DNA from 3 places in the Alteromonas sp. M12 genome. Region 2 is predicted to be linked to each of the others. Evidence: predicted binding sites of a transcription regulator. Region 2 holds the regulator's gene; each other region holds the start of a gene.
The links. Region 2 encodes LexA, which represses DNA repair genes until DNA is damaged. Its sites were predicted from a motif close to TACTGTATNNNNATACAGTA; they were not measured.

Region 1 (10,008 bases), 500 kb from region 2:
ATGTTTGGAGCAAGTTCATAAGCCCCATAATGTTTCCGCAGTGATTAGAAGTTGTGATGCGGTAGGCATTCATAAAGTGCATGCCGTTTGGGATGATGAAACAAAAGAATTACGTGGTGGCACCGCAATGGGCAGCCAAAATTGGGTGTACATGGAAAACCACAATAGCATTGGTGATGCAGTTTCTCATTTGCAAGAGCAAAAAATGCAGGTGTTGGTTACCCATTTGTCTGATCAGGCCGTAGATTTTCGCGACGTCGATTATACCAAGCCAACAGCGATAATTTTAGGCCAAGAAAAGCACGGTGCTACGCAACAAGCTATCGATTTAGCCGATCAAGAGATTGTCATTCCTATGGTAGGAATGGTTCAATCCCTCAACGTCAGTGTAGCAGCTGCACTGGTTTTATATGAGGCGCAGCGGCAACGGCAAATTGCCGGTATGTATGATACGCAGCACCTTGATGAATCAGACTGCCAAAAAATGTTATTCGAACGGGGTTATCCTGACTTTCGTAAATTATGCGACGAAAAAAAACTGCCATACCCACATATTGATGAACAAGGAAGTATTGTCGCCGACGATGATTGGTGGCAAGCATTGCAATTCCGAAAGCTGTAGGCGGTTGCTTTAGCCCCGCGCTATCTTCCGACCTCCATGGCCTAAAGGCCATGCTACGGATTTCTGTTGTAGGCGGGTGTTTCAACCCCGCGCTATCCTATGATATTCCATGGCCTAAAGGCCATGCTACGGATTTCTGTTGTAGGCGGGTGTTTTAGCCCCGCGCTATCCTATGATATTCCATGGCCTAAAGGCCATGCTACGGATTTCTGTTGTAGGCGGTTGCTTTAGCCCCGCGCTATCTTCCGACCTCCATGGCCTAAAGGCCATGCTACGGGTTTCTCTTGTAGGCGGGTGTTTTAGCCCCGCGCTATCATCCGACCTAAATATTTCCATGGGATAAATCCCATGCTACATTGTTATGTTTGCGAACATACTTTAAAAGGAAACCTACTATGCGATCCGCTTACCTAATCGGCTTGTTTCTTACGCTTTTTGCAACACAGCTGTTTGCCTTAGACCGAACTTTGATCGCGGAATCCCCTGAAGATGTAACTCCCTTATTAAATGGCCAAACTATTCCCAATGTGACACTGCGCACTGCGACTGGTGCGCCGGTTAGTTTGCAGGCGATGATTATGCAAAAACCGACGATTATATTGTTCTATCGTGGGGGATGGTGTCCCTATTGCAGCCGTCAATTAGCAGAGCTCAAAGATATCGAGCAACCTTTGGTTGATTTAGGTTATCAAATATTGGCAATATCGCCCGAATCACCAACACGTTTACAAGAACAAAAACTAGAAACTGAATTTGCCGTGCAGTTGTTATCAGACGAAAGTTTACAGGCCATCAAAGGGTTTGGAATTGGTTTTTATGTACCTGCGGAAACAAAATCTAAATACAAAGAGAAAAACAACATAGTGTTAACCGAAGATGCGGACAGTGAACGGGCGGTATTGCCGGCTCCTTCAGTGTTTATTACCGACAAAACAGGCTTAATCAAATTCAACTATGTTAATCCAAACTTTAAAGTAAGACCTTCTGCAGAGCTGCTTTTACAAGCAGCCAAACTAAGTTTGTAAATACTTACTTAAGTTGTGAGCCCTTTCAAACAGTTAAAGTTGAACAGGGCTCAGTTATTCTCTAACTTGAACTTTTGACACTGAATGTCTCTTCGTTGAGGATCCGAACTTCACGTTGAGGGAATGGTATTTCAATGCCATTTTCTCTAAGGGTTTCAAAGATTATTAACATCAAATCCCCGCCAACGCGATTTTTGCCATCATCGATGCCTTCCATCCAGAATTCCACAAACATGTTTACTCCAGAGTCCCCGAAACTATCAATTTCACAATCTGGGCGTTCTTCAAATGGTACGTCCGGGCCGCTGATGACAGAAGGATGTTCGGCCACTGCCACTTTAATAAACTCTACCATCGAGCGTATGTCTGTTGCGTATGGCACTGAAAAATCCACTCGATAACGCTGCTTAGGATCTTTATGAGTCCAATTGACCATTAAATTGGAAATGAATTTTTCATTGGGTACCAGAATGTCTTTGCCGTCGTAGGTTTCTAGAACCGTGTATCGCATTCTGAACTCACGGACGAATCCTTTACTGCCGTCATCCATTTCCACAAAATCGCCAACGGTTAACGAGCGATCTAGCAAAATGATAATGCCTGAAATAAAGTTCGAAGCGATGGATTGTAAACCTAAACCCAACCCTACACCGACGGCGCCGCCAAACACGGCAAGCGCAGTTAGATTAATGCCCATCACATTTAACAATAACAGTGCAATAATACAAAATACCGCGACCTCAAAGAGTTTCGAAAAAACTTCTCTAGTGCGGATATCTATCGATTCTTGTTTACGAATGATGTCTTTGCCAAAGCTATTAGATGCGCGTCCTAGCCAAAATAGCACTGCACCGAAAATCAGCACTCTGACCACGCCGTATGCGGTGATATTAACGTTACCTAAGGTAAGAGATATGTCTTCGAGTGCAACAATAACAGTGCTAAGTGAGCCGGTTAAATGCAGCAGTAAAATCGGTAATCCCACCCACTTGAATAGTTTCGCGGCGATAGTATTTACAACCAACACGCGAATCATTGAGTAATAGAAAAGTAAAACCGCAATGGTCAAGGCTGTATCCAAAAGCCATGTTGAAAAGCCTGCATTGTGGACTGTTTCGATAATCACTTTTAAGGTAATCAGTGCAATCAATGGATATACTAAATAACCCACTCGATAGGCGAGTTTACGCATAGGGTGAGCGCTTGAGTCTGGTTCGTAGTGAGTTAGTCCTACCGCATTTCGTATTTTGCGAGCCAACCAAAAAGCCAATAAGTAGACAAACAGCACTATGGAAACTTGAGCATAAGTATTTGGGTTGGTTAAAGTGCTAAGAATAACTAACCATAATTGATCAGCTTGGGTGGAAATGGTTTCTAGGTTCATATCAATTCACATTTTCAAATTTCTAAACTTACTATGAACCAATACCGTCAATTCGTATAGTTGGTTCGGAATAATTGCACTAAGTATAGACTTGGTTTTTATCCAATTTCAGGTCGGTGTTCATGTTAAAAGCAATCTTAAGCGTGAAACTTCGTGTATTTTAGATAGGTTAAAAGCCTTTAAATATCAGCGGGCAGCGGCTTTGTCCAAGGTTTTGTATTTTTAGCCTTCAGAATAGTTGTATTCTGCTGGCTGTAAGGCAAAATAACAGGTTGTTTCGTTCTGAATAAAAAGGCTCAGATGCAATCTCTGGCAATAACAAAATTAACCGAATTAAAAGGTGTAGGCAGCAAAGTTGCTGAAAAGCTCGAAAAAATTGGGTTAGTTACCATTCAGGACATGCTGTTCCATTTGCCCCTTCGTTACGAAGATCGCACGCGTATCTACCCCATTGGCGATTTGCAGCCCTTTTTGCACACAAGCATTGAAGGGGAAGTAATGTCTTGTGATGTGCAATTTGGCCGAAAACGGATGTTGGTGGTGCGAGTAAGTGACAATACTGGCACCCTTACCTTACGCTTTTTCCATTTCTCGGCAGCACAAAAAAACAGTTTAGAAAAAGGCACCACGATTCGTGCTTTCGGCGAAGTGCGGGCAGGCAAATTCGGCTTAGAAATGATGCATCCTGAATATCGCGTTAAACGTGATGAATCCGTCAGCGAGTTGGAAGAATCACTTACTCCAGTGTACCCCACCACCGAAGGCGTAAAGCAAATCACGCTGCGTAACCTTAGTGAGCAAGCTTTAACTAAACTGAAACAGGGTGGTCTAGCGGAACTGTTGCCTGATAATCTTTACGCGGCACAAATTAGCCTAGTCGATGCGCTATCGCTCGTCCATAGGCCGCCTCCCGATGTCGCCTTGTCGCTATTAGAGGAAGGCAAACATCCAGCTCAGCAACGCTTGATCATCGAAGAACTACTAGCTCACCATTTAAGCGTTTTAAAGGTTCGCCAACAAAGTAAGCGCCAACAAACTTTTTCGATTCCGATTTCTACAGCGTTAATCGACCAGTTTTTAGGAAACTTACCCTTTACTCCAACCAACGCGCAATCCCGTGTGGTAGATGAAATTCAGCATGATATGCAACAAGACTCGCCAATGATGCGGTTAGTCCAGGGAGATGTGGGCTCTGGTAAAACATTGGTGGCGGCAATGGCAGCTTTGTCTGCTATAGGTGCAGGTTTCCAAGTGGTAATGATGGCACCCACTGAGCTGCTGGCAGAACAACATGCCAATAACTTTAGTGATTGGCTTTCACCGCTTAATATTCGAATTGGTTGGCTGGCCGGTAAGTTAAAAGGGAAAGCCAGAGAATCGGTATTAACTGAACTGAAAAATGGTCAGATTGATATGCTCATAGGTACTCATGCGGTTTTCCAAGAAGCGGTTGAGTATCATAAACTTGCCTTAGTTATTGTCGATGAACAACATAGATTTGGTGTGCACCAGCGTTTGGCGTTACGAGAGAAAGGCGAGCTACAGGGGGCGTTTCCCCATCAACTGATTATGACCGCAACCCCTATTCCACGAACCTTGGCGATGACAGCGTATGCGGATCTTGATACCTCGATAATTGATGAGCTACCCCCAGGGCGCACGCCAATCACCACAGTTGTGCTACCCGATACGCGCCGAGGTGAAGTGATTGAAAGAGTGCGTAACGCTGCAGTTAACCAGAAGCGTCAAACTTATTGGGTCTGTACCCTTATTGATGAGTCAGAAGTGTTGCAGTGTCAGGCCGCAGAAGACACAGCTATTGCCTTGCATACCGCTTTACCCGAATTAAAGGTAGGACTGGTGCATGGCCGCCTGAAATCGCAAGAAAAGCAGCAAATCATGGAGCAATTTAAGCAAGGTGAATTGGACTTATTAGTGGCCACAACCGTAATAGAAGTGGGGGTCGATGTACCTAATGCTAGTTTAATGATTATTGAAAACCCCGAGCGGCTTGGCTTAGCACAATTACACCAGTTGCGAGGGCGAGTAGGGCGGGGCTCAGTGGAAAGTCATTGTGTGTTGATGTATCAAAGTCCATTGTCGAAAACCGCGAGCAAACGGTTAAAAGTGTTGCGTGAATCCCATGATGGTTTTTATATTGCGCAACAAGACCTTGAAATACGAGGGCCGGGGGAGTTGCTTGGTACTAAGCAAACTGGATTGGCGGATCTCAGAATTGCTGATTTAATTAGAGATGCCGAACTCATCCCTCAAGTTCAAAATATTGCTTCTCATATGTGGCAACATTATCCGTCAAAATCTCAAGCCATCATTAATCGCTGGCTAGGACATAAAGAGCGTTATGGCCATGCTTAAGCTAATATTAACTGAACCGGAAAATCCACAATTACAGGAACAAGCTGTTATTTGGCAAACAAACTGGGGATTGGAGATTGATAATCAGCAAACTCAGGGATTAGCGCTAGTATTAGATCAACACTATTTGGCCCTTAAACAGTTGGATGAACCCAAATTGGGCGCGGTGTTTGTAGACTTTGCATCTGATGTATTGACCTTCAGACGACAACAAACCAGTGTTAAAAAAGAATCCATAGCAAAGGCTGTGGGCATCAAAGGAAATGTTTTTCCGCGGATTTTAGATGCAACCGCTGGTTTAGGCCGAGATGCATTTATATTGGCAAGCTTTGGTTGCCACGTAGATATGATTGAACGATCCAAAGAAGTAGCTGCCTTATTAGAAGATGGTTTGCAGCGAGCTAAATCTCAACCACTGGTGAGTGATTGGCTACCGCAACGAATGACTCTTTTGCGCGGCACAGCGACGGAAATTATGGCGAGTTGGCAAAATACACAACCAGATGTGGTGTATTTGGACCCTATGTTTCCCCATCGCAAAAAATCGGCGCTAGTGAAAAAAGAAATGCGCTTGTTCCAAACGTTGCTGGGAGTCGATGAAGATGCGGATGACTTACTCGAACCTGCGCTAAAATTAGCAAAACAACGAGTTGTGGTAAAAAGGCCAGATACGGCTCCTTACCTAAATGATAAACAACCTAATATGTCGATTAAAGGCAAAAAGCTTCGCTTTGATGTCTATTTGACCAACCTATAGAATTAATTGGAGAACATTATGATTAGTAAAGGCAGTGAGTTACCAGAAGCAAATGTCACAGCAAGAATTAATGGTGAAATGAAAACATTCACAACCACAGACCTTTTCGCTGATAAAAAGGTTGTTTTGTTTGCTGTGCCTGGTGCATTCACACCAACTTGTTCACAAGCACATTTACCTGGTTATGTGACACTAGCCGATAAAATCAAAGCCAAAGGCGTCGACACTATTATTTGTTTATCAGTAAACGATGCCTTCGTGATGGAAGCTTGGGGTAAACAGCACAATGCCGACGAGATTTTAATGTTAGCCGATGGCGATGGTAATTTTACCAGTGCAATCGGTATGAACATCGACACCGGCACATTTGGTGGCGTCCGTTCGTGTCGTTATAGCATGTTGGTCGAAGATGGCGTTATCAAAGTAGCAAATATTGAAGAACCAGGCACATTCGAAGTTAGTGATGCCGAGACAATGTTGAAGTCTCTGTAGGCCGGTGCTTTAGCGCCGCGGTTCGGTATTTTTCCACGGCCTAAAGGCCGTGCTACGAGAATGTTCTTGTAGGCGGGTGCTTTAGCGCCGCGGTTCGGTATTTTTCCATGGCCTAAAGGCCATGCTACGAGAATGTTTTTTGTAGGCGGGTGTTTTAACCCCGCGGTAGGTGAATGTTTTTGTAGGCGGTTGCTTTAGCGCTGCGATTCGGTATTTTTCCATGGCCTAAAGACCATGCTACGAGAATGTTTCTTGTAGGCGGTTGCTTTAGCGCCGTGTTCTAGCATTAAGCTTTCATGGCCTGAAGGCCATGCTACGGGTTATTTCTATCTAGTTAATTTCAAAAACAATGGAGGGATTTTTACTCTGCTGCGTATTAATAGGTAATCTTGAGATGAAAAAGAAATAAATAGTGTGAAAGTTGTTTATATTAATACACAGTCAGCAATAGCCCAGTCAGGCAGAGACAATGGCGTTTTGTATGATCTCATCTCAGAACATGAAGCTGCACTTCGACGGTTTATCCGTGTTCGCGCAAGAGCAAATGCATCGGAAACCGAAGACATACTGCAAGAAATGTATACTAAGTTGTTTTCACTTAATGGACTCGCAGCAAAAACAGAAGAACGGCAAGACACCTTTCGTAGTTTTTTATTTAAAGTGGTCACCAATCTAATTATAGATAGAGAACGTCGAGCCAAAGCTCGGGCGCAAGACGATCACGAACCCTTTTCTGATACGCTTTATTCTTCAAAGGCGGATGAACCAGAAGAGCAAGCAAATATTGCCGAAAAGTTGTCCGATATTGAGCAGGTGCTAGACAATATCAATCCTGTGCATAAAACTGCATTTGTACTGTGTCGAGTCGAAGGAAAAGCTTACCGAGAAATAAGCGATATACTGGGGGTTTCTGTTAGCACTGTTGAAAAATATATATCTGCAGCCCTCACCGCTATTCGAAATAAGGTGCAAAATTAATGACTACAGGTTTAAGTCATCAGAACGCAATAAATAAGCAAGCGAGTGAATACGTTGTGCGTCTTTATTCTGGTGAGCTAACGTCCAAGGAAGAAGAACGCATTATCAGTTGGTGCGAAGAAAATGACGCTCATCAAACAGCATTTGACCAGGCTCTTGCACTTTGGGATGCCTCAGTTGAGCTATCACCTCATGTGGGTTGGAGGCAAAAATTAGAAAAACGTTTCTATAGCATGCGCTATTTGGCGGCATCCATTTTTGTATTTATGTTCTGCTTTATGCTGTTTACTAAAAACACCCACATAGATACTTCTCCACAAAACCAACTACCAAGTACCTATCGCACTGCTATTGGTGAAATCAGTAGTGTCGGTTTAGCAGATGGTTCGACAATTAGTTTAAATACCAACACTCAAATTAAAGTCGAATTTAATGAAGAGCAACGAGAGCTTTGGCTGCAAACTGGTGAAGCCTTTTTCGATATAGCTAAAGATCCTTCTCGTCCATTTCTTATTCATACCGGTACTAAAACGGTACGGGTGGTAGGAACCAAATTCAACATTAAATTATCCCAGGCAGGTTTTGATATTGCTGTTGCAGAAGGGGTTGTTGCTGTTGAAGAAAGTGCTAGCAGCACTGATAAGCAAGCAGAAAAAAGCCAACAGGTTTTTTTAGAGGCCGGAGCTATTGCTTCGTTTAATGACTCCAATGCCATCATTGCTAAGAAGAATGAAGTAACTGTTGAGAAGGCACAGAGTTGGCGTACCGGATACTTGCGCTTCGATGATGAACGACTAGAGAAGGTCATCGCAAGTTTTAATCGATACAGAAGCAAAAAAATTGAGATTGACCAAAAGTTAGCAAATTTGCGAATCAGCGGTGTGTTTAAGTTATCAGATGGCGATGCTATTTTAACGGCACTAGAGGCAACTTTACCCATAGAAGCGCAAATTGAGAAAGAACGTATAATTTTATTGAAAAAATAACGGAGGGTTTTGTTTTTGGCTGCGTATTAACTCTATAGGAACACATTAAAAAACTAAGGAGCAGCCATGAAGTTGCCTAAAACAACAATAAGTACAATAGCTCTATGCGTCGCATTGTCATTTAATTCCAGTGTTAACGCTCAACAAATCGATAATTTATCAATTCAATCAACTAGCCTTGATAACGCGTTGCTTTCTCTTGCTCAGCACAGTGAAATTCAAATCCTCTTTTCAGATGAACGAATAAAAGAACAGGTAGCGCCTAAGCTTGAAGGCAGTATGGATGTGCAAGAAGCCCTTTCTACCTTATTAGAAGGCACGGGCTTTACGTTTAAACAAACATCAAAAAGAACCTATATAGTTACGCCGATTCAAAGCCCTGATAGCAGTCAGCAAGAAAATACATCATCACCGGTTGTGTCAACCGATACGTCAAGTGAATCTAGTGTTGAACGAATTCAAGTGACAGGCTCAAATATCAGGGGCATGAAAGATACCGGCGCTCTGCCGGTAACCACCATGTCCGCAGAAGATATTGACGGTTTAGGTATCAGCAGTGGTGCTGAAATCTTGGCCGAACTACCTCAGCAAGGTGCGGTGAACTTTACCAGTGAACGTGTAGTAGGTGGCGTAAATGATGCCCGCGGCGATGTTTCGTCAGTTAATTTGCGTGGAATAGGTACCGGCTATACGCTTACATTATTAAACGGTCGCCGATTAGTGCTTCACCCAGGAACTCAGGCGGAAAATTTAGTGCCGGTTACAACGGTTAACTCCAATACGCTTCCGGTTAAAGGCATAAAACGAGTTGAAGTTCTGCGCGATGGTGCAGCCGCAATTTACGGCACTGATGCCATTTCCGGTGTGGTTAACTACGTTTTAGATGACAACTATACCGGTGGTGAACTCCAGGCCCAGTATGGAAATAGTCAGGGAACCAGCCGAGATCAAATTAATATATCTGGCGCTGGTGGCTGGCTGTTCAATAATGATAAAACTCACTTAACCTTCAGTGGTGGCTATTATCACCGTGATATGGTGATGGCCAGCGAAAGAGACTACGCTGCGAGTTCAGACTTACGTGAATTTAGTGAAGTGCCGAGTGACTTTGTCGGGGACACTCAGTTAGATAACCGAACTACAGTCACACCATGGGGCGAGTTTTCTTCAGATAGCCAAGGTACGTTTCACCTTGAACCAACCTCTTACAATGATTGTACTGTTGCCGTTAACGATGATGTCTGCGCATCATCAGGTTCCACTCCCCGTGATTTAAGATTCGATTCAAATTCTCAGCGAAGCCTTAGCTCTGAAGTCGACAGGTTAAACTTTTACACCTTAATCAATCATCAATTAAACGACCAAGTAGAAATTTATGGTGAAGCCCT
Region 2 (10,008 bases):
CGCGGCGCTCGTACTCAGGCAGCTCATCTAAGAACAGCACACCATTATGGGCTAGGCTAATTTCACCGGGCTTAGGGTTGCCGCCTCCACCTACAAGGGCAATTGCCGAAGACGTATGGTGAGGCTGTCGAAATTTACGCAATCGCCAAGTTTTAGGGTCAACTTCGTGACCACTTATGGAATAGACGGTGGCAGTTTCTAAAGCTTGTTGTTGTGACATTTCCGGCAAAATTGTCAGTAAACGTTGGGCTAGCATGGTTTTGCCAGTGCCTGGCGGCCCTACAAAAAGGATGTTATGACTTCCAGCTGCGGCAATTTCTAATCCGCGCTTAGCCAACTGTTGGCCCTTAATATCTGCCATATCAAAATCATACTGCTGCGTGTTAGCGGTGGTTTGTGGTTGTTGTAAGGACACGGTTTGGCGACCAGATAAATGCAGATACAGTTGCGATAAGGTGTTAAAAGCTAAAACTTTACTATGTTGAATTAAGCATGCTTCTGATGCATTTTCGGTGGGTAAAATAGCTGTTCGTTTAGCATTATGGCAGGCATAGTTAAACGGCAGTGCGCCTGAGATAGGGCGAATGTCTCCTGTCAGCGCTAGCTCCCCTGCAAACTCAAAATGTTCTAAGTGTTCAATTGCAATCAAGCCGCTGGCAGCGATAATGCCGATCGCGATGGGGATATCGAAACGCCCGCCGTCCTTGGGTAAATCGGCTGGCGCTAAGTTTATTGTTATTCGTTTAGCAGGAAATTCAAAACCTGAATTGAGTAACGCACTTCTTACCCGCTCTTTAGATTCCCGTACCGCAGCATCTGCTAATCCTACCAAGTTAAATGCTGGCAAACCATTGGCTAGATGCACCTCAATACTTACCAGTGGCGCGTCTATGCCCACTGATGCCCGAGAGTATACAACGGCTAATGACATTTACATTTCCCTACGTACTGCCTAACTTATGTTATTAAACTAGAGAAAGTTTTTACTAAGTGCCAGAAAGCGAGGTCCAGTTTATAGTCTAGTTTTGAAATGCTTGGCTGGTTTAATCACAATATTTTCATTTACAACGATTAATCGACGCCTAAAGAATAATATATACCCTTTGAAAACTTGATTCTGCGGGGGGTTACATGATATTTCTATACAACAGTGACGATCTTATTAATATGAATACCATGTTTTATACAACTATCGAGCAAGTGTTGATTGTGATTATTGACGCGTGGGGGTTGCCCCAGCGAGGGTAGGTGTATTCTTAGTTTTGCCAAAACCCTCGCAATCAAACGCGGGGGTTTTTGTTTTTAAAGGCTTAAACAAAAACATATTTAATTAGTCGAAATGATTTTAATTTAGAGGGTTTTACCATGCCAAAGTTACGTTCATCCACAACCACTCAAGGTCGCAATATGGCCGGAGCCAGAGCTTTGTGGCGTGCCACTGGCATGAAAGATGGCGATTTTCACAAACCCATTATTGCCGTTTCTAACTCATTTACTCAGTTCGTTCCGGGACATGTGCATTTAAAAGATATGGGCCAATTGGTTGCTCGTAGCATCGAAGAAGCCGGTGGTGTTGCTAAAGAATTTAATACTATCGCCGTAGATGACGGTATCGCCATGGGTCATAGCGGGATGCTATACAGCTTGCCGTCGCGAGAAATCATCGCTGATTCGGTAGAGTATATGGTCAATGCCCATTGTGCCGATGCCATAGTGTGTATTTCTAATTGTGACAAAATCACCCCAGGAATGTTGATGGCGTCGATGCGCTTAAATATACCGGTAATCTTTGTCTCAGGCGGACCGATGGAAGCCGGCAAAACCAAGCTTTCAGATCAACTTATCAAATTGGACTTGGTAGACGCCATGGTCGCCGGTGTGGATGACAATGTAACTGATGACGAAAGTGACGAAGTGGAGCGTTCAGCTTGTCCTACTTGTGGCTCATGTTCAGGTATGTTCACGGCGAATTCGATGAACTGTTTGACCGAAGCCTTAGGTTTGTCGTTGCCAGGCAATGGCTCTATGTTAGCAACGCACGCGGACCGAGAAGGTTTATTCAAACAAGCTGGAAGACAAATTGTTGAGCTTTGTCGTCGTTACTACAAAGAAGATGACGAGTCTGTTTTGCCTCGCAATATTGCTAATTTTAAAGCGTTTGAAAACGCCATGAGTTTGGATATCGCCATGGGCGGTTCAACCAATACCATTTTGCATTTGTTGGCAGCCGCGGTAGAAGGTGAGATTCCATTTACCCTAGATGACATCGATCGCCTATCTCGTAAAGTTCCACATTTATGTAAAGTGGCACCATCTACACCTAAATACCATATGGAAGATGTTCACCGTGCCGGTGGCGTATTGGGAATTTTAGCTGAAATAAACCGCGCTGGTTTATTGCATGATGACTGTCCTCATGTGTTGGGCAAATCTATTGGTGAAGTTATCGCTGAGTGGGATATTACAAATCCGGCCAACGAAAAGGCGATCGAGTTTTATAAAGCAGGCCCTGCTGGTATCCGCACAACAAAAGCTTTTAGCCAAGATTGTCGTTGGCCTACCGCCGACACAGATCGCGAAGACGGCTGTATTCGTAATCGTGAGCATGCTTTCAGTGAGGAAGGTGGCTTAGCGGTTTTATTCGGCAATATTGCAGAAGATGGTTGTATTGTAAAAACCGCAGGTGTCGATGAGTCGATTCATAAATTTACTGGTCGTGCGCGTATTTTTGAAAGCCAAGATGATGCGGTTGCTGCTATTTTGGGTGATAAGGTAGTTGCCGGTGACGTTGTGATTATTCGTTACGAAGGTCCTAAAGGTGGTCCAGGGATGCAAGAGATGTTGTACCCAACCACTTATCTTAAAGCTAAAGGCCTAGGTAAATCTTGTGCGCTAATCACTGATGGCCGTTTCTCTGGTGGTACTTCAGGTTTATCTATTGGTCACTGTGCTCCAGAAGCAGCAAGTGGCGGTGGTATAGGGTTGGTTGAAGAAGGTGACACTATCATCATTGATATCCCTGCACGCAAAATTGGCGTAGATATCAGTGACGCTGAATTGCAAACTCGCCGTGATAACATGAATAACAGTGCTAAACCATGGAAGCCGGCAACCCGTCAACGCAAGGTTTCATTGGCACTTAAAGCGTATGCCTTGTTAGCCACCAGTGCCGATAAAGGCGGAGTACGTGATGCTTCAAAATTGGAAGATTAAATGAGTTTATCTGCTAATGATTATTTGAAGCGTATTCTACTGTCACCGGTGTATGACGTGGCAGTGAATAGCGAACTGAATCGGTTAACCAGTTTATCTACTGCTTTAGGTAATGAAATTTACTTGAAGCGTGAAGATCAACAACCGGTGAAGTCGTTTAAGCTGCGCGGTGCTTACAATAAATTATCTTGTTTGACTCAGCAGCAATTGCAGGCCGGCGTAGTGGCTGCGTCTGCAGGAAATCATGCTCAAGGTGTGGCTTATTCTGCCAAGATCAAAAAAATACAAGCCACAATAGTTATGCCGGAAACCACACCAGATATTAAAGTGGATGCGGTTAGACGTTTTGGTGGTGAGTATGCACACGTTGTGTTGCATGGCACCAGCTTCGATGAGGCAAAAGCCGAAGCGCTGCGCCTATCTGAAGTCAATGGTTACACTATGGTTGCGCCTTTTGATGATGAAGACGTGATTGTTGGTCAAGGAACCATTGGTAGAGAACTACTTGAGCAGTTACCTGACTTGGATATGCTATTCATTGCTGTCGGTGGTGGAGGTTTGGCTGCGGGTATCAGTGTTTACCTCAAGCAATTACGACCTGATTTGAAAATCATTGCGGTAGAATCTGATGAATCTGCATGTTTACAGGCTGCTTTGCAAGCTGGTGAACCTGTGGCGTTGCCATCGGTGGGTATTTTTGCTGATGGCGTGGCAGTGAAGACCATAGGTACAGAACCGTTCCGATTATGCCAACAATTTGTTGATGAAGTTATCACTGTCAATACGGATGAAATTTGTGCCGCAATCAAAGACATTTTTGATGATACTCGGGTAATAGCTGAACCAGCAGGTGCGTTATCTGTGGCTGGTATTCGAAAGTATCTCTCTCAACATTCAATTTCCGGTAAAAAAATTGGTGGCATATTGTGTGGCGCTAATATCAATTTTCATACCTTGCGATATGTGTCTGAGCGATGTGAACTGGGCGAACAAAAAGAAGCTGTTTTTGCGGTTAGAATCCCTGAACAAAAAGGTGAGTTCAAACGTTTTTGTGAGTTGCTAGGTGGCAGAACTATTACCGAGTTTAACTACCGTTATTCCAGTGATGGAGAAGCACATATATTCGTTGGGATAAAATTGCGCTTTGGACGGGAAGAGTATCATCAATTAGAAAAGCTGCTTACAGATAGTGGTTATCAATGTTTTGATTTGTCTGAAAATGAAATGGCAAAGTTACATGTGCGTTACATGGTAGGCGGCCGTCCTCCCACGTTACTCAATGAGCATATTTTCTCATTTGAGTTTCCAGAATATCCAGGGGCATTGATGAAATTTTTGAATACCCTTGGAGAGTCATGGAATATTACCTTGTTTCATTATCGGAATCATGGTGCAGCGGAAGGTTTAGTGCTTGCGGGCTTTGATTTACCCGAAGGCGCCAGAGCGGATTTTGACCAGCATTTAGATAAACTTGGCTACCAATATAATGAACAGACAAGTAATCCAGCTTATCAGTTCTTTTTATCCGATTTAGGCAAGTAATTGCGCTTGGTATAAAATAAAGGCTCCTAAGTAGGAGCCTTTATTATTTGTTGCCTAGCATATTAGTTTTGCAATGCGTAGAGCTTCTCTAGACGTTGAGCGATCTCTGGCGCAATCAAAGCAATGATATCTTGACGCAATTTTTCACTGGTTTCTGAATGTTGCAATTGCCCATCTTCGCTATCTGCTAAAAGTTGATTTTCCTTAAGTGCATTAACAAAGGTTGCTAACACGTTTTTATCGAAAAATTCAGGTGAACTAATACCATGGAGTGCGGCTAATCGTTCTGCAAATTTAGCACTTTGACGTTCTAATGCGGCACGACTCATTTTCTTTTCTTTGGCTAACAAAGATAACACTAGCGCATAACGCTGCAAGGTTTCTTGCACGCAGCGATTTAGCAACCACAGCGAATAAAAAGACTGCGCTGTTGGATGTGCAGGCGCCAAATTACCTCCGACGGTGACTATCATGCCCATTTCCAACATGCTTTCAATCAGACCTTCCACGTATTCCTGTGCTTGCTCAGGAGACATGTAAAGAAACCATTCACGTTGTAGCATTGGATACAAACGCATAATCAGATCAAGCAGCTTAGTTTTTTCGATTCCATTGTGCGCAAAAACGATAGCGGCAATTAATCCAGGAATGGCGAACAGGTGCAAAATATTATTGCGATAGTAAGTTAAGGTAACGGCATTGCGCTGCTCTAACGAAATAATCTTGCCAAAACTATCTTCAGATACATTCATTTTCCCTAGTTTCAGGGTTTGCTCTACAATTTCATGGCCGTTTTTGTCTGGTAAGCTAACCAGTTCACTGTAGGGGGATAACTTTAAGAGGTGAAGATAATCGTCGACTGCCTGCTCTAACTCTTTTTGGCCCATCGCGTTTTTCTTGGCAGAGAGCAAACACAATGCACACAGTGACATACCACTAATGGCTGCCGTTTGGTTGATTCGTACCATCACTTGGTTAGCAAGAATATTGACAGTGGGAGTAAGCCAACTGGGTTTTTTATCTACTTCACTATTTTGGGCGTCACGCCAGTTAGGTACTTGTTCATCAAGGAAGTTATTGAGCTGTATGGGTTCGCCAAAATTAAGAAATCCGTGGCCGTAATTCTTTAACTTTCTAACCACTGAAAACAGTCCAAAAACAGATTCTTTTTTCTTGGTATTGCCCTTTAGCTCACTTAGATAACTGCCTACTTCCATGACGTGTTCATATCCAATGTAAACCGGAACTATACTCACTGGACGATTCACTCCTTTGATCATCGCTTGTAACGTCATGGCCAACATACCCGTTTTCGGTGGTAACAACCTTCCTGTGCGGCTGCGTCCGCCTTCGGCATAATATTTAACTGAATACCCTTTGTTGAATAATAGCTCTAGATATTCACGGAACACGCTAGTATAGAGTTTATTACCGGCAAAACTGCGGCGTAGAAAGAAAGCCCCACCCTTTCGGAAAATCCCGCCCACAGGCCAAAAGTTTAGATTAATACCTGCAGCGATATGCGGTGTCACTAACCCTTGATGGTAAATTGCGTAGGTTAACAGCAGATAATCCATGTGGCTGCGGTGGCAGGGAACGTAAATAATTTCATGGCCATTTTGTGCCAATTTTCTCACTTTGTCGGCGTGGCCAACTTCGATCCCATCGTATATTTTGTTCCAAATACGGGTTAATACCCTGTCTCCAAAGCGGATCAAACCTTCACGATAATCTGCAGCAATTTCGTTTATATAAGATTTAGCGTTTGCTTTGGCTTTAGACAAAGGAATTTTCTTTTGTCTAGATTCTTCGTTGATTGCATTGATAACTGACACAGAACCAAGAATCGAATTGTATAACTCTTGTTTTTCTAACAGCATTGGGCCGTTAAATGCTTGTCTTTTGCGGTGAAAGTGGGTGCCTGCTAGGCGAATTAATTTGTGCGCGATTTCAGACTCAGTACCAGGTAATTTGGTCATGTCTTTAGACGATACAGCTTTACTATAAGACACGAAATTATCGCGACCTAAAAATAACACGATAAAAAATTTGCGTAACCAACTCGGTGATGCCTTGTCGGCTAACAGATCTGCTAATCCGTTGGATTTTCTGCCTGGTGCGCGACCCCAAAAAACAGTAACCGGCACAATTTGTAAATCGAGATCTGCGTTGTCTTTGTGAAGTTGAAATAAATGGGTTAAATCTGCTGCTATTTTGGTTCCTTTGATCTTCCTACCAATAACAGATTGAGGTTGCTCAAGAAATACACTGGCGCTGTGCTCTTCTCCACCTATGAGAATTTTCTTGGTAGGGCTGGGTAAGTCCACTTTCTTAGTCGACATTTTAAGCGCAAGTTGGTCAGTAATAGAGTGAGTTCTGAGCAAGTAAACTATAGGTTTACTTTTATCTATACCCAGCTCACTTTCAATGTCTGTTGGAATACTATTGACTTTGACCAGCCATTTTACGGGAAAAGCAAAAATCGAAAGCAGCAAATTATGCAGCCAATCCATATTATATAACACCTTGAGGTTTCGAAATCGTTAAAAGCATAGCATGAAGAACGGAATTCTGTTCATGTTTGCACACCAAAACACGCAGACTAACGACTCTTGAGTCGTACTGCTATTTTATATTGTTAGCGCATCTAAAGTCATCTTGTTTAGTAGCATTATCATATTTCAAATCAATTTCTATTAACTTCGCAATTGTCAGAAAATACTTCCGGTAATAAAAATATCCAATATGAGGTTTGGCTTAATATTTTGTCAGTTAATTTTACACATCAAAGTAGTGATTTAAATTCATTCAATCTAACTTGCTGAAAAGTATTGAGTTTACATTTAGGCATAAAGTGTGCTTACTTTTTGCACAGTTGCAGGATGTATCTATAAAAAGATTCAAAAATTGAGTTCCTAATAATGGAGAAAGGGTCAATGAATAAAAAAATGATAAAAAGTGTAAGTTCTTTGCTTTTAACAGGAGCACTCGCATTTTCTTCTACTATTTCTAACGCAGCAGAGATTCTAGTAGTCGATGAGGGAGGTCGTTTATCCGGCGGTGGTTGGACAGACTTATTCCAAACTACTTTTGGCGATAATCTAACAGTGATTAATAGTTGGGGTGTTGCGCCAACGGATATGTCAGCCTATGATATTGTATGGGATGGCGGATTTTTATCTGATCCAGGGGCAGCCATCGGTCAAAATGTTATCGACTTCGTTAACGGCGGTGGTGGTTTCTACGGTCAAACTGAACGACCTTGCTGTGAAACTCATAATGATTGGGTACAAAATATTTTCTCAACGCTTACTGGTGATGTTGCGATGCAGTTTGGCGGTGCAGGTGATTCTACTTCAAGCGAAACAGGTACTTTCCTAACACCTGATACGACTATTCTGGTTGGACCTAACGATATTCGTAATACGACATTTGATATCGACGCACCTGGACAATTATTTGTATCAGATCCTTCTAAAGTGTTTGCAGCCCAAGTAGCTGCAGACGGTTTTAACATTGGTGTTGCTTATGCCACGTCTGATTTAGTAAACAATGCAGGTCGTATCGTAACGATCAGTGATATTGACTGGCTAACTGGAATTTCTACAGAAGAAGCGCTTGCTTTAGAAAATATTCGTTCGTTTTTATTAGCGGGTGAGTCACTTCCTCCTGGTTGTGGTCAAGACCCAACTTTGCCTGAATGTCAGAACCCAGGTGTACCTGTTCCTGAACCTTCAACATTAGGTGTGTTGGCTTTAGGACTATTCGGTTTGAGAATGGCTTCACGTAGAACATAATTAATTCGATATATTTGTTAGAATATAAGAGGTTACTTTTAAGTAGCCTCTTTTTTTGTATCAATTTAATTTATTCTTAGATTAAAACATCAATCAACAAACAAAGTTTGTTTTATCTTCGTAACTGTATATACTAACAGTTAAACTGTATAGAAAAACAGGCTGTTTATGCGTCCACTAACTCCACGACAAAGCGAAATTCTCGAATTAATTAAAGCCACTATGTTGGCTACAGGTATGCCACCTACCCGTGCTGAAATTGCGCGACAATTAGGTTTTAAATCAGCTAATGCGGCAGAAGAGCACTTAAAAGCTCTGGCGCGTAAGGGGGTCATTGAAATTCTACCTGGCACATCTAGAGGGATTAAACTTAATGTTCCCCTAGAAGATGATTTGGAAGAAGTTGGCTTACCTTTGATTGGCCGTGTTGCTGCGGGTGAACCTATACTGGCGGAAGAGCATGTTGAATGTCATTACAAAGTCGATCCTGATCTATTTAAACCCAGTGCCGATTTTTTGCTTAGAGTAAGCGGTATGAGTATGAAGGATATCGGCATTTTGGATGGTGACCTGCTGGCAGTTCATCGTACAACCGATGTTCACAATGGTCAGGTAGTTGTGGCAAGAGTCGATGAAGACGTTACTGTTAAACGTCTTGAAAAGCGTGGTAGAGAAGTGATTCTGCATGCTGAAAACGATGAATTTAACCCTATTAAAGTGGATCTAGCGTCGCAACCTTTTAATATTGAAGGTATTGCTGTGGGCGTTATTCGCAACGCTGATTGGATGTAATTACGCGGTTGATTGCAAAGTTCTTTAAAAAAGGTGACCTATTTGGTCACCTTTTTTATTATTTTGAATGTTAGTTTTCTAAAACTGCGAACCACGATTTCTCTATTTTGTATTCTGCCAGTGAATACATTTTCTGTTCAAAAAATATCCTAAAAAATCCATTTCAGAATGTCTAGTTATTCTCCGAGCGAGCATTTTTGTTTTTTGCGGATGGAAAATTACCGATTTTAATATCTTTAGTAACCAAAGCTATTTGCAATTGATATAAAAAATAACTTTTTTGCCTATTTTGATTGAAAATCAACCGGTTGTTTATAATTTTAACAAAAAACACTAGACGTTAGACTTTAGTTGAGTAATTCTTATACTAGTTTTTACAGCTTCATAACATTTAGATCCCAAGTCATTTACCATAGCTGAGTTTTTTGCGGTTGTTTACTCTGCTTTGCTCCTTTGGGAACGGCTTAAATCAACAGGAGGTGTTGAGTGAAAAAGATATGGTCCGGCATATTGGTAATACTGACCAGTCTAATTGCATTTACAGTATCTGCAGATTCGACTTCGACTGCTGATCAGTATCAATTGAATTTGCGCAAAGGTGCGACTGAAATCAGTGGACAAGTTTATGATCTGCACATGCTCATGTTTTTCATATGTGTAGTCA
Region 3 (10,008 bases), 610 kb from region 2:
TAAAGTGGCTCACAGGATAAGTAACACATTTCAGTTATATCGACTTGTGTTTTTTCTGAAAGGGTAGTGGTCATTAAGCCTAATTCCAACGCATTATCAGCGACTCCATTTTTGTCGTTTCGATATCCAGCTTGCATTAACTGGAGATACGCCTGAGCCATAGACTTGTTGTATTCTCTCGTTGCGCCAAAATCTAACAATACAATCTTTTCAGCTTCGTTATCATACAAAAAATTTGCAAAATTCGGATCGGTTTGAATAAGTTGAAACTCAAATAACTCTCTGAAAAATAGTGAAAAAAGGTCGCTTACGACTTTGTTTCGCAGTGTTTGACTTGCTTCACTGAGATTTTCAATTGGTTCTCCATCTAAAAAAGTCATGGCTAACACCGTCTCGCTACTTAATTCCGGCATCCAGTGAGGAATTACAAACCTGTCGTCAGTTCCTAATAAAGAACCGTACTGTTCTAAGCGTTTACCTTCTAAAATGTAATTAGCTTCTTCGTGCAATTGCGCTTTAGCTTCAGATAAAAGTGGTCCAATATTTATTCCCTTAGGTAGAAGGCCTGATAATTTTATTAAACTCGCGACGTTATCTACATCGCTGTTGATACTCTCTTTAATTCCTGGATACTGGACCTTAATCGCTAATCGTCGCAAATTACTGTCAATTGCTTTGTGAACTTGGCCAATAGAAGCAGATGCAATGGGGTTCAACTGAAATTGGATAAATTGCGATTGCCATTCACCTCCCCAATGTGATTCCAAGACAGTCATCAATTCTGCTCGAGGCATAGATTTAGCGTCAGATCGTAATCGAGCTAATAAATCAGATAATTCTTTGGGCAACACATCACCGCCATCCATGGAAATTAACTGTCCAACTTTCATGGCCGCGCCACGCATTTGAGCAAGTTGATCTGCTACCCGTTTGACATTTGACGGTGTCAGCAGCAGATCTTTTACTTTTGGCCGGTTACCTTTAGCAAGCTCAGAAACGCCCTCTGAAATCATATTCCCTGCAATCCGGGAAGCTAAACTTCCCATTTTTGCAAATCGAGAAACTCTACCTTTCGGTATCTTTGCTTCCTCTAAAGGTGGTTTTTTTGTCATTTTATTTATTCTTTAGATTGGGATAGCGTTCTGACAGCTTCTTTTCGAACGCTAAACAGGCTGGGGTTTGTCCTGCACTTTCAATATCTGCGCAACTTAATTCTGTTATTGAGTCTATACACGCAATGGCAGAATCTTCGAAATCCATGTTTCCCTTAACCGCGTTTGTATCCATCATACTTTTACACATATTATCCACTACACCATCTATCATCACTCGCATTTCTGGAGGGATACCATCTGTTGTTCCTATCTGTTCTGTCACACAAACTTTAATATGATCACACAAACGTATAGATGCTTCTTCAATGTTCTCCGCAAAAGTTACCGAGGAAAACAAGGTTAGAATAAGTGTTACTACTGTAGTTGGGCGAAACATACTCGCTCCTTATGGTTTAACGATATGAGTTATTGGACAGCCACTTTTGTTGGCGACTGATAAAGTAATAAATGTCACAAACATGGCTGTCTAAAATGAACTTCAAACGTGCCTGTCCAAAATAAACGAACATGCCTGTCCAAGATAAACGTTAATATTAGTTGGTATTCAATGATGCCTGTCCATGTTATGAAATCAAAATAGAACAAATTGGTGAGAATGTCAGCAAACAGATTCGATATGGAAGATATTTTGTTGCAATAACTTGGTGAAACATGAGGTATAATTGTGAAAAGTGTATTGTTTAGGAGAAGTTATGAGAATTTGCGGTGTTGAACTAAAAGGTAGTGAAGCCAATTTATGTTTGTTGTCTTTGGAAAACGAAGTGTTTCATATTCCAGATTGCCGTGCGCGCAAGTTAACTTATCCTAAACAGGATTCTACAGAAGAAGTTCGGGAATTTCAGTTTACATTTAAAAAATTGATGGAAGACTACAAGATTGACGCTGTGGTTATTCGTGAACGTCCAACCAAAGGCAAATTTGCAGGCAGTGCGGCTGGTTTTAAAATGGAAGCGGCAATTCAATTAATTGAAGAATTAAAGGTCGATGTTTTGGCGCCAACGTTTATCAAAGAAATTTTAAAACGTAATCCAATTCCCGTGCTATTTTCAGAAACAGGTTTGAAAATGTTTCAGGAAGTGGCCTTTAGCACCGCTTTCGCTTACTTAATGAAAGAAAAGTACGGAATGGAACAACAACCGGTAGAATAAAATCAATCAATTTCGCGATTCAAATTGATTTCGAAAAACGTCGGTATTAAATCTACGCGGAGGATCTTAATGATTCTTTGCTTGCAGGTTTGATCTATAAAATATCCGCAAGCTTATTTAATATCGCCGAGGCTTTTAAAGCGCATTGCGGCCTAATGTTAATTGTGAAATCGTGTCATATTGTTGGTTGTCGTCATATATTCAATTCTTTGTAATCAAATCGTTGTTGACGTTTTGTTATTATTCGCTCGAAACTTCGAGTTCATTTTTCTGGTTGTTGTAAATTCATGTCTGATAAATCGTTGAAAGCAGGCGTTATTTTCGCCGTCGCTGCATATGCCATGTGGGGTTTTGCTCCACTATATTTCAAAATGCTGATGGTGATGCCTGCGGCAGAAATCCTCGTACATAGAGTGATTTGGTCTGCTCTGCTATTAGTGGTTTTAGTATTGGCCTTAAAGCAGCTACCAAAAGTTCAAGCTGCATTAAAAAATCCACGAGTAATTAAAATTTTATTGATATCGGGATTACTGTTAGCTGGGAATTGGCTGTTGTTTATTTGGGCTGTCAACAATGGTCATCTACTCGATGCTAGCCTAGGTTACTATGTTAACCCTTTGCTTAATGTCTTCTTAGGTCGCATGTTTTTAGGGGAGCGATTACGGAGAATGCAGAAAATTGCTGTGGCGATTGCACTTTTCGGCGTTTTAATCTTACTGTTTTCCTATGGGGAACTACCTTGGATTGCCTTGCTACTGGCATCTAGTTTTGGTGTTTATGGATTGCTCAGAAAGCAAGTTGCAGTAGATTCTTTGCCAGGACTGTTAATCGAAACCATGATGATGTTGCCATTTGCCATCTTCTATTGGCTGTTTTTTGCTTCCCAAATGAGTAACCTATTCAGTAATGATGCAGATCTAAACGCATTATTAATAGGGGCAGGAATTATTACAACCGCACCCTTATTATGTTTTACCGCGGCTGCTCGCCGTATACGATATTCTACATTGGGCTTTTTCCAATATATCGGCCCTAGCATTATGTTTATTTTGGCTGTGTACTTGTATGACGAGCCCTTGCATGAGGCGCGTTTAGTCACATTCGGATTTGTTTGGTTAGCTTTAGTGATTTTTAGCTTTGATTCTTATCGGGCATATCGTAAATCTTTGAAATGCATGGGGGGGTAACAATTATCCCTGCTTTTAGTCAAGGTCGCCAATCACTCGGTTGCGACCTTGGGCCTTGGCTTTATAAAGGTGTTCGTCAGCTACGGTTAACATCGACTCTATTTTTTTACTAGCGCGGCTCGTCACTCCAACGCTCAATGTGCATGAGTGGCTAATACCTTTACTCTTTATTATTTTTTTACTTACGTCTTCGCGAAAAGCATTTAGCAGTTCAACTGCATGAGCATGGTCGACATTCGCCATAAAAATACAAAACTCTTCGCCACCGAAACGTGAGAAGTGAAAAGATGAAAAGTGGCGAACAATTATCTTTGAAACTTCTTTTAGCACTACATCTCCGAAGTCATGGCCAAAAGAGTCGTTAATTAATTTGAAGTTGTCCAAGTCGATTAAAGCTAACGACATTTGTGCCTGTCCACGGTGGATGGTGTTGTTAACTTTATTAAAGAAGTGCCGGCGATTTGGGAGTCCGGTTAAATAATCTGAGTTGGCCGCTTGTCTAATGGCTTCTATCTGCTCGATATGTTCGACGTTTTGTACGATTCTGCAAAAAAATTCTTCGTGACAATAAGGCTTTCGTAAAAAATCATTCGCGCCACTCTTTATGAATTGAGCTAATAACGAAGCGCTCATGTTCGTTGACAAACCAATAATGCTTAATTGATCTTTATCGTAAAGTTTTCTGGCTTCTGAGACTAATTCCAACCCTGTCGTATCGGCCAATTGTTCTTCAACTAACATCAATTTTATAAGTGGGTGTCTTTGTAACAGGGTTAGTGCTTGTTCGGCGCTTGAGGCTTCGTAAGTGATGAAGTTATGCCGGGCTATCAATGAAGATTGCTTATTGCGATCGCGCCTAGATTTATCTACCAATAACACCCCAATCTGTTTGTTTTTTTCTAATCTGATTAATAGCCGGCTCAGATATTCGAACATTTGTGCGTTTTGCTTAGGGATATAATCAACTACAGGTTTGGCTAAAATATTCTCGCGAACATCCTCTTCAACACCACCGGTTATAACAATGGTAGGAATAAAGGCATCTATGGTGAAATTAATTGCCTGTCCATGAGGAGCGTCGGGAAGGGAATAGCCAACAACCGCGCACAAATAAAGCTCTGGTGATGTAGTTTCAAAAATGATTTTCGCTTGAGCTAACGTATTGGCTAACACTACATCTAAGTTAGCTTTGCCAATGACACGCTTGAGCACGCGCACACTTGATTCACTATCTTCTATTAACAGAACCTTAAATTTCATTGGCAATTCAGTTCGTTTTAAATTTTTTCCAATTTAGCATAGGCCAACATTAGCCACTTTGTCCCTATGTTGTCAAAATTCACTTCAACTCGGGCATGTTCACCGCTTCCTTCGTAATTTAAAACGGTTCCTTCTTGAAACTTACTATGTTTGACCCGTTGCCCTAGCTGAAAACCGGTAGACTCAAACGCCATATGCGATGTTGCTGGTTGAAAGCGGTTTTGAATCGGGCGGCTGACGGTTGTTCGCAGGCGCACTTCCTCAATACATTCACTGGGAATTTCTTTGATAAAACGTGATGGTGTATGGTATTTATCTTGACCATATAACCGTCTTGATTCGGCATAAGTCATGTATAGTTTTTGCATCGCACGGGTCATACCGACATAACAAAGTCTGCGTTCTTCCTCTAAGCGCCCGGGCTCTTCATGGCTCATCTGGCTGGGGAACATACCTTCTTCAACACCGGCTAAGAAAACTAATGGAAATTCCAAGCCTTTTGCTGAATGTATTGTCATCATTTGCACGGCGTCTTGGTGGGCATCGGCTTGTGATTCACCTGCTTCCAATGATGCGTGGGCTAGGAACGCTGATAAGGGAGTCATGTTTTCAGCCTCTTCAGGGGCTTCGAATTGCTTACAAGCGGTCACGAGTTCCTCAAGGTTTTCGATACGAGCTTGGGCTTTTTCACCTTTTTCCGCCTGATACATAGCAAATAGGCCTGAATTTTTGATGACATGATCAGCTTGCTGGTCTAATTCAAATTCTTGTACTTCAACTTGTAACTTCAATATTAACTCGACGAAGCGCTGAAGTGCGGTGGCAGCTCTTCCTGAAAAACGCTTTTCACGGAGCATGTCATTGGTGGCTTGCCACATTGATAACTCTTCATTACGGGCTGTTTCTCGAATTAATCCAAGGGTTTTATCTCCAATCCCACGAGTTGGCGTGTTCACAACTCGCTCATAAGCTGCATCATCTATTGGTTGATTAATCAGCCTTAGGTAGGCTAGGGCATCTTTGATTTCTTGGCGTTCGAAAAAGCGTAATCCGCCGTATATCCTATACGCCACCGACTCCTGTAACAGAGCTTCTTCTATAACCCGGGATTGAGCGTTGTTGCGATACAAAATGGCACAATCTGCTAACGCATCACCTTTGTCGCTCCATTCCTTAATCCGTGCCACAATGAATCGAGCTTCATCCAGTTCATTGAAGCCTGCATACATAGAAATGGCTTCGCCTTCGGCATCTTCAGTCCATAGGTCTTTGCCTAGTCGCCCTTGGTTATTATCTATCACCGCATTAGCGGCTTTGAGAATATTGCCTGTTGAGCGATAGTTCTGTTCTAGTCGAATTGTCTTGGCGCTAGGAAAGTCCCGCAAAAAGTGCTGAATATTTTCCACATTGGCGCCACGCCAGCCGTATATGGATTGATCATCGTCACCTACAATCATCATGTTGTTGTCTGCACAGCTCAAAATGCGCAACCAAGCATATTGGATGTTGTTAGTGTCTTGAAATTCATCGACCAAAATTGTGCGGAAACGTTTTTGGTAATGTCTGAGTACATCGGGGTTGTTCAGCCACAATTCATGGGCGCGCAGCAATAACTCAGCAAAATCTACCAAGCCTGAGCGATCACAGGTTTGTTGATAAGCTTGGTATATGTCTTTCATGGTTTGTTTGGTTGGATCACCCTGAGTATCTATGTGCTCAGGTCGCAGGCCTTCGTCTTTATTGCCATTGATGTACCATTGAATCGATTTAGGTTGCCAATTCTTTTCATCTAAATTAAGCGATTTAATCACCCGACGAACTAATCGATACTGGTCATCAGAGTCCAATATCTGAAAATTCTCAGGTAAGCGTGCCTCTTTGAAATGAGTTCTAAGCAGTCGATGGGCGAGTCCGTGAAAGGTACCAATCCACATAGTGTGCAATCCTGAACCCATTAAACGTTCTACTCGACCACGCATTTCTCTGGCTGCTTTATTGGTAAATGTCACGGCAAGAATGCTAAAAGGAGCAAGTTGCTCAACTTCCATTAACCAAGCGATACGATGCACAAGCACTCGAGTTTTGCCACTTCCGGCACCGGCTAAAACCAACATATCGGACGGGGGTGCTGCCACCACTTCACGTTGTTTATCGTTAAGTTGGTCTAAAAGTCGAGATACATCCATAACAAGCTTATTTAAATTTATTGATTAATAGACGAAGTATATCAGTTATACTGTGTTTTTATACATCGAAAGGGCTGGTTTTGTGACTTTTACCCAGCAATATGCAAACTGAGCTTGTATTTGAACGTTTTTGCCCGCACATCCGTTCTAATAAACTAACATAAGACAAAAGTGACTTACCCTACGTTTGGGTAGAATTCAATTGAGGAGAACTAGATGCCAATCGATAATTTCTGGAAGAGATTAAAAGCTGAAGCTGAAGAATTAGTGGAAAGCGAACCTCTCTTAGCCAGCTATGTGCATGCTTGTATTCTCGCTCACCACAACTTTGAGACGTCTTTGAGCTTTATTCTTTCCAATAAAATCCAAGATGAGGTTATGCCCGCGCTCGCTATTCGCGAAGTGCTTGATCAAGCCTATACATTGAGTCCCGAAATTGTAGAGTCAGCAATCGAAGACATTGAAGCTGTGTTAACCCGAGATCCTGCAGTAGATAAAATTCTCACTGTATTGTTGTATTTTAAAGGCTTTCAAGCGATTCAGGCTTATCGATTATCCCATTATTTATGGGCCAAAAACCGTAAGCAATTAGCCCTGTTTGTGCAAAGTCGAAACTCCGAAGTCTTCGGTGTTGATATCCACCCTGCCGCAGTGATTGGCAAAGGCGTAATGTTTGACCACGCAACTGGTATTGTTATTGGTGAAACAGCCGTTGTGGAGGATCATGTTTCAATTCTACAATCCGTCACGTTAGGCGGAACTGGTAACGAGTCCGGCGATCGTCACCCTAAAGTACGCCAGGGCGTCATGGTGGGAGCAGGGGCCAAAATTCTCGGTAATATAGAGATTGGTGCAGGTGCTAAAGTTGGTGCTGGTAGTGTGGTTCTCAAGAACGTACCTAAGCACGTTACAGTTGCAGGAGTGCCTGCGAAAATTGTCGGTGTACCTAGTTGTCCTAATCCTTGTGAAACAATGAACCAAAATATTTACGAAGATTAATGGTTGGGCAGATAAGTCGACCATAAAGCGTCTCGTTATTCCCCTGTAGGCGGGGGTTTTAGGCCGAGTTTGTCATCGCTTTTCCACGGGCTGAAGCCCGTGCTACAGACATTAGTAGCACGGTACTTATGCCGTGGATTGGTTGAATTGTTTACTGAGAGCTGAAGCCCGTGCTACAAAGGCGAAAATGTATTTGGTTATTTATCTGTAGGCGAGTGCTTTAGGCTCGTGTTATAAGAGCGAACTGTCCGTATTTAGTTTTCAATCAATAAATTTAACTCTTCCAAATCATCTAATTGAACATGAGGAAGGACTGTGGTCTTTTCTTGAGTTAAATGCATTTTCCGGTTGTAGGCGTACCAACCGCTTTGCATGCCCGCATTGATTGCGCCCATCACATCTTTTTCTAAGTTATCACCCACATGTAGAATCTCTTTGGGAGCTACTTTCAATGTTGAACTTGCCAGCGTAAACATCGCATCGTGAGGCTTCATCGGCCGTTCCAAATTGGCTTTAAAACAATGGCTAAAATACTCACTAATACCAATCTGTTGCAGGTTCACGTTACCGTTGGTGATAGCAACCAGAGGGAGTTTATTAGCCAACTTAGACAACAAGGCACATATTTCTTGGTTCACTTGAAAGTTACTGCGATGGTGATAAAAGAAATCAAAACAGTCATCCACCGCGGAGCTGAGATGGTGATCTTGATAACCCGCTTTTTGTAATCCTGTTTGTAATGTATGTTTGCGTAAAGCCCCCATATCTGAGGCCAGTTGAGGTTGACTTTGTAAATGTTCTAGTTTGAATTGTTGCCAATCTTGGTAGGAAAACTCTGATGTTTTTGGGTAGCTAGCAGACAAATAGCTAAGTAGCTTTCTTTCAGCTTCCATAATAAAGGGATAGTTGTCATACAACGTATCATCTAAATCAAAACTAATGGCTTTTATTGGGGAAAAATTCCGATAAAATTTCATTCAGGAATACCTATTCTTCAACCTTAAAATGTTTTTTATTCGTCAATACTGGAAGTCTGACTACTATTTGTTTTTTCGCGACCGAGGGTGTGCGTTGTCGTACACCTTGGATAAATGCTGAAAATCCAAGTGTGTATACACTTGGGTGGTCGACAAATTCGCATGACCTAGTAGCTCTTGTACTGCGCGTAAATCTCCGCTGGATTCTAACATATGAGTGGCATAAGAATGTCGCAACTTGTGTGGATTTACTTTTTGGTCAATATGTTGTTTGTGTGCCCATAATTGCATTCGCTTGGCAATTTGACGGTGGCTTATGCGGCGTTTGTGCATACTAACAAACAGCGCTTGTTCGTCGGCAGGGGGAGTCATTTGACTGCGTACCGCCAACCATTTATTTAACCAAGTTATGGCTGTCTTACCAACCGGTATCACACGCTCTTTACGACCTTTACCGAATACTCTAATTTGACCTTTGGTGACTATGTCTTGCAAGTTTAAGCCAGACAATTCGGCTAAACGTAATCCGCAACCGTACGTTAGCTCCATCATTGCTCGGTCACGCACCGCCAACACTGATTCAGGATCTATTTCCAGTAATTGGCCAACTTGGTCTACATTCAAGTGTTTCGGCAGTGGCCTGCCAAGTTTAGGTGTTTGTACGGCTTTCGCTGGGTTAGTTTTGAGTACACTCTGAGCGACTAGAAATTGGCAAAACGTGCGTAATGCAGACAAACGCAATGCAATTGAGCGCGGGGCTAAATTTTTGCGTCTAGTCTGACTCAAAATAGATTTAATATGATGAGTAGTTAGTTCAGACCAACTTGATATGTCTAACTGTTCACTTATCGAGTGCAGTTGTCGCTGGTAGTTTTCTATTGTTTTGGGTGAAAGGTTTCTTTCGTATTTTATGAACGAAAAAAATTTTTCCAGCCAGTGGTCTAAGGCTGGAGCGTCCATGGTTAATATCCAGCCAAGTTTGGCAGCAGTACGTTTAAGAACTGTTGCAACTGAGTTATCAGTAAAGTATCCATATCTGGATTGAAATGACTTGGGTCTTTACTGCCAATGGCTAAAATGCCTAGTTCGCCTTTTTCACCTAGCAGCATAAGAGCGACAGATTCAACGTTTCCTTC

Region 1: a site for LexA is predicted at 3,074-3,093, ahead of recG (ATP-dependent DNA helicase RecG). Genes of this name have one in related genera too.
Region 3: a site for LexA is predicted at 6,945-6,964, ahead of uvrD (DNA helicase II). Genes of this name have one in related genera too.

Annotation. Positions count from the first base shown of each region.
Region 1 covers NZ_CP144164.1:314,005-324,012, forward strand. The annotation lists gene trmH (tRNA (guanosine(18)-2'-O)-methyltransferase TrmH) at 1-622, shown strand, start outside; gene VUI23_RS01315 (peroxiredoxin-like family protein) at 1,018-1,647, shown strand; gene VUI23_RS01320 (mechanosensitive ion channel domain-containing protein) at 1,709-3,031, opposite strand; gene recG (ATP-dependent DNA helicase RecG) at 3,332-5,407, shown strand; gene VUI23_RS01330 (class I SAM-dependent methyltransferase) at 5,400-6,164, shown strand; gene VUI23_RS01335 (peroxiredoxin) at 6,183-6,656, shown strand; gene VUI23_RS01340 (RNA polymerase sigma factor) at 7,071-7,634, shown strand; gene VUI23_RS01345 (FecR domain-containing protein) at 7,634-8,620, shown strand; gene VUI23_RS01350 (TonB-dependent receptor) at 8,687-10,008, shown strand, end outside.
Region 2 covers NZ_CP144164.1:4,831,584-4,841,591, reverse strand. The annotation lists gene VUI23_RS20805 (YifB family Mg chelatase-like AAA ATPase) at 1-931, opposite strand, end outside; gene ilvD (dihydroxy-acid dehydratase) at 1,366-3,213, shown strand; gene ilvA (threonine ammonia-lyase, biosynthetic) at 3,214-4,755, shown strand; gene plsB (glycerol-3-phosphate 1-O-acyltransferase PlsB) at 4,818-7,268, opposite strand; gene VUI23_RS20785 (PEP-CTERM sorting domain-containing protein) at 7,692-8,552, shown strand; gene lexA (transcriptional repressor LexA) at 8,721-9,344, shown strand; gene coxB (cytochrome c oxidase subunit II) at 9,840-10,008, shown strand, end outside.
Region 3 covers NZ_CP144164.1:429,372-439,379, forward strand. The annotation lists gene VUI23_RS01760 (AarF/ABC1/UbiB kinase family protein) at 1-1,112, opposite strand, end outside; gene VUI23_RS01765 (hypothetical protein) at 1,114-1,491, opposite strand; gene VUI23_RS01770 (DUF3010 family protein) at 1,808-2,263, shown strand; gene rarD (EamA family transporter RarD) at 2,551-3,450, shown strand; gene VUI23_RS01780 (diguanylate cyclase) at 3,466-4,710, opposite strand; gene uvrD (DNA helicase II) at 4,728-6,896, opposite strand; gene cysE (serine O-acetyltransferase) at 7,113-7,895, shown strand; gene VUI23_RS01795 (HAD-IA family hydrolase) at 8,150-8,872, opposite strand; gene xerC (tyrosine recombinase XerC) at 8,936-9,832, opposite strand; gene VUI23_RS01805 (DUF484 family protein) at 9,835-10,008, opposite strand, start outside.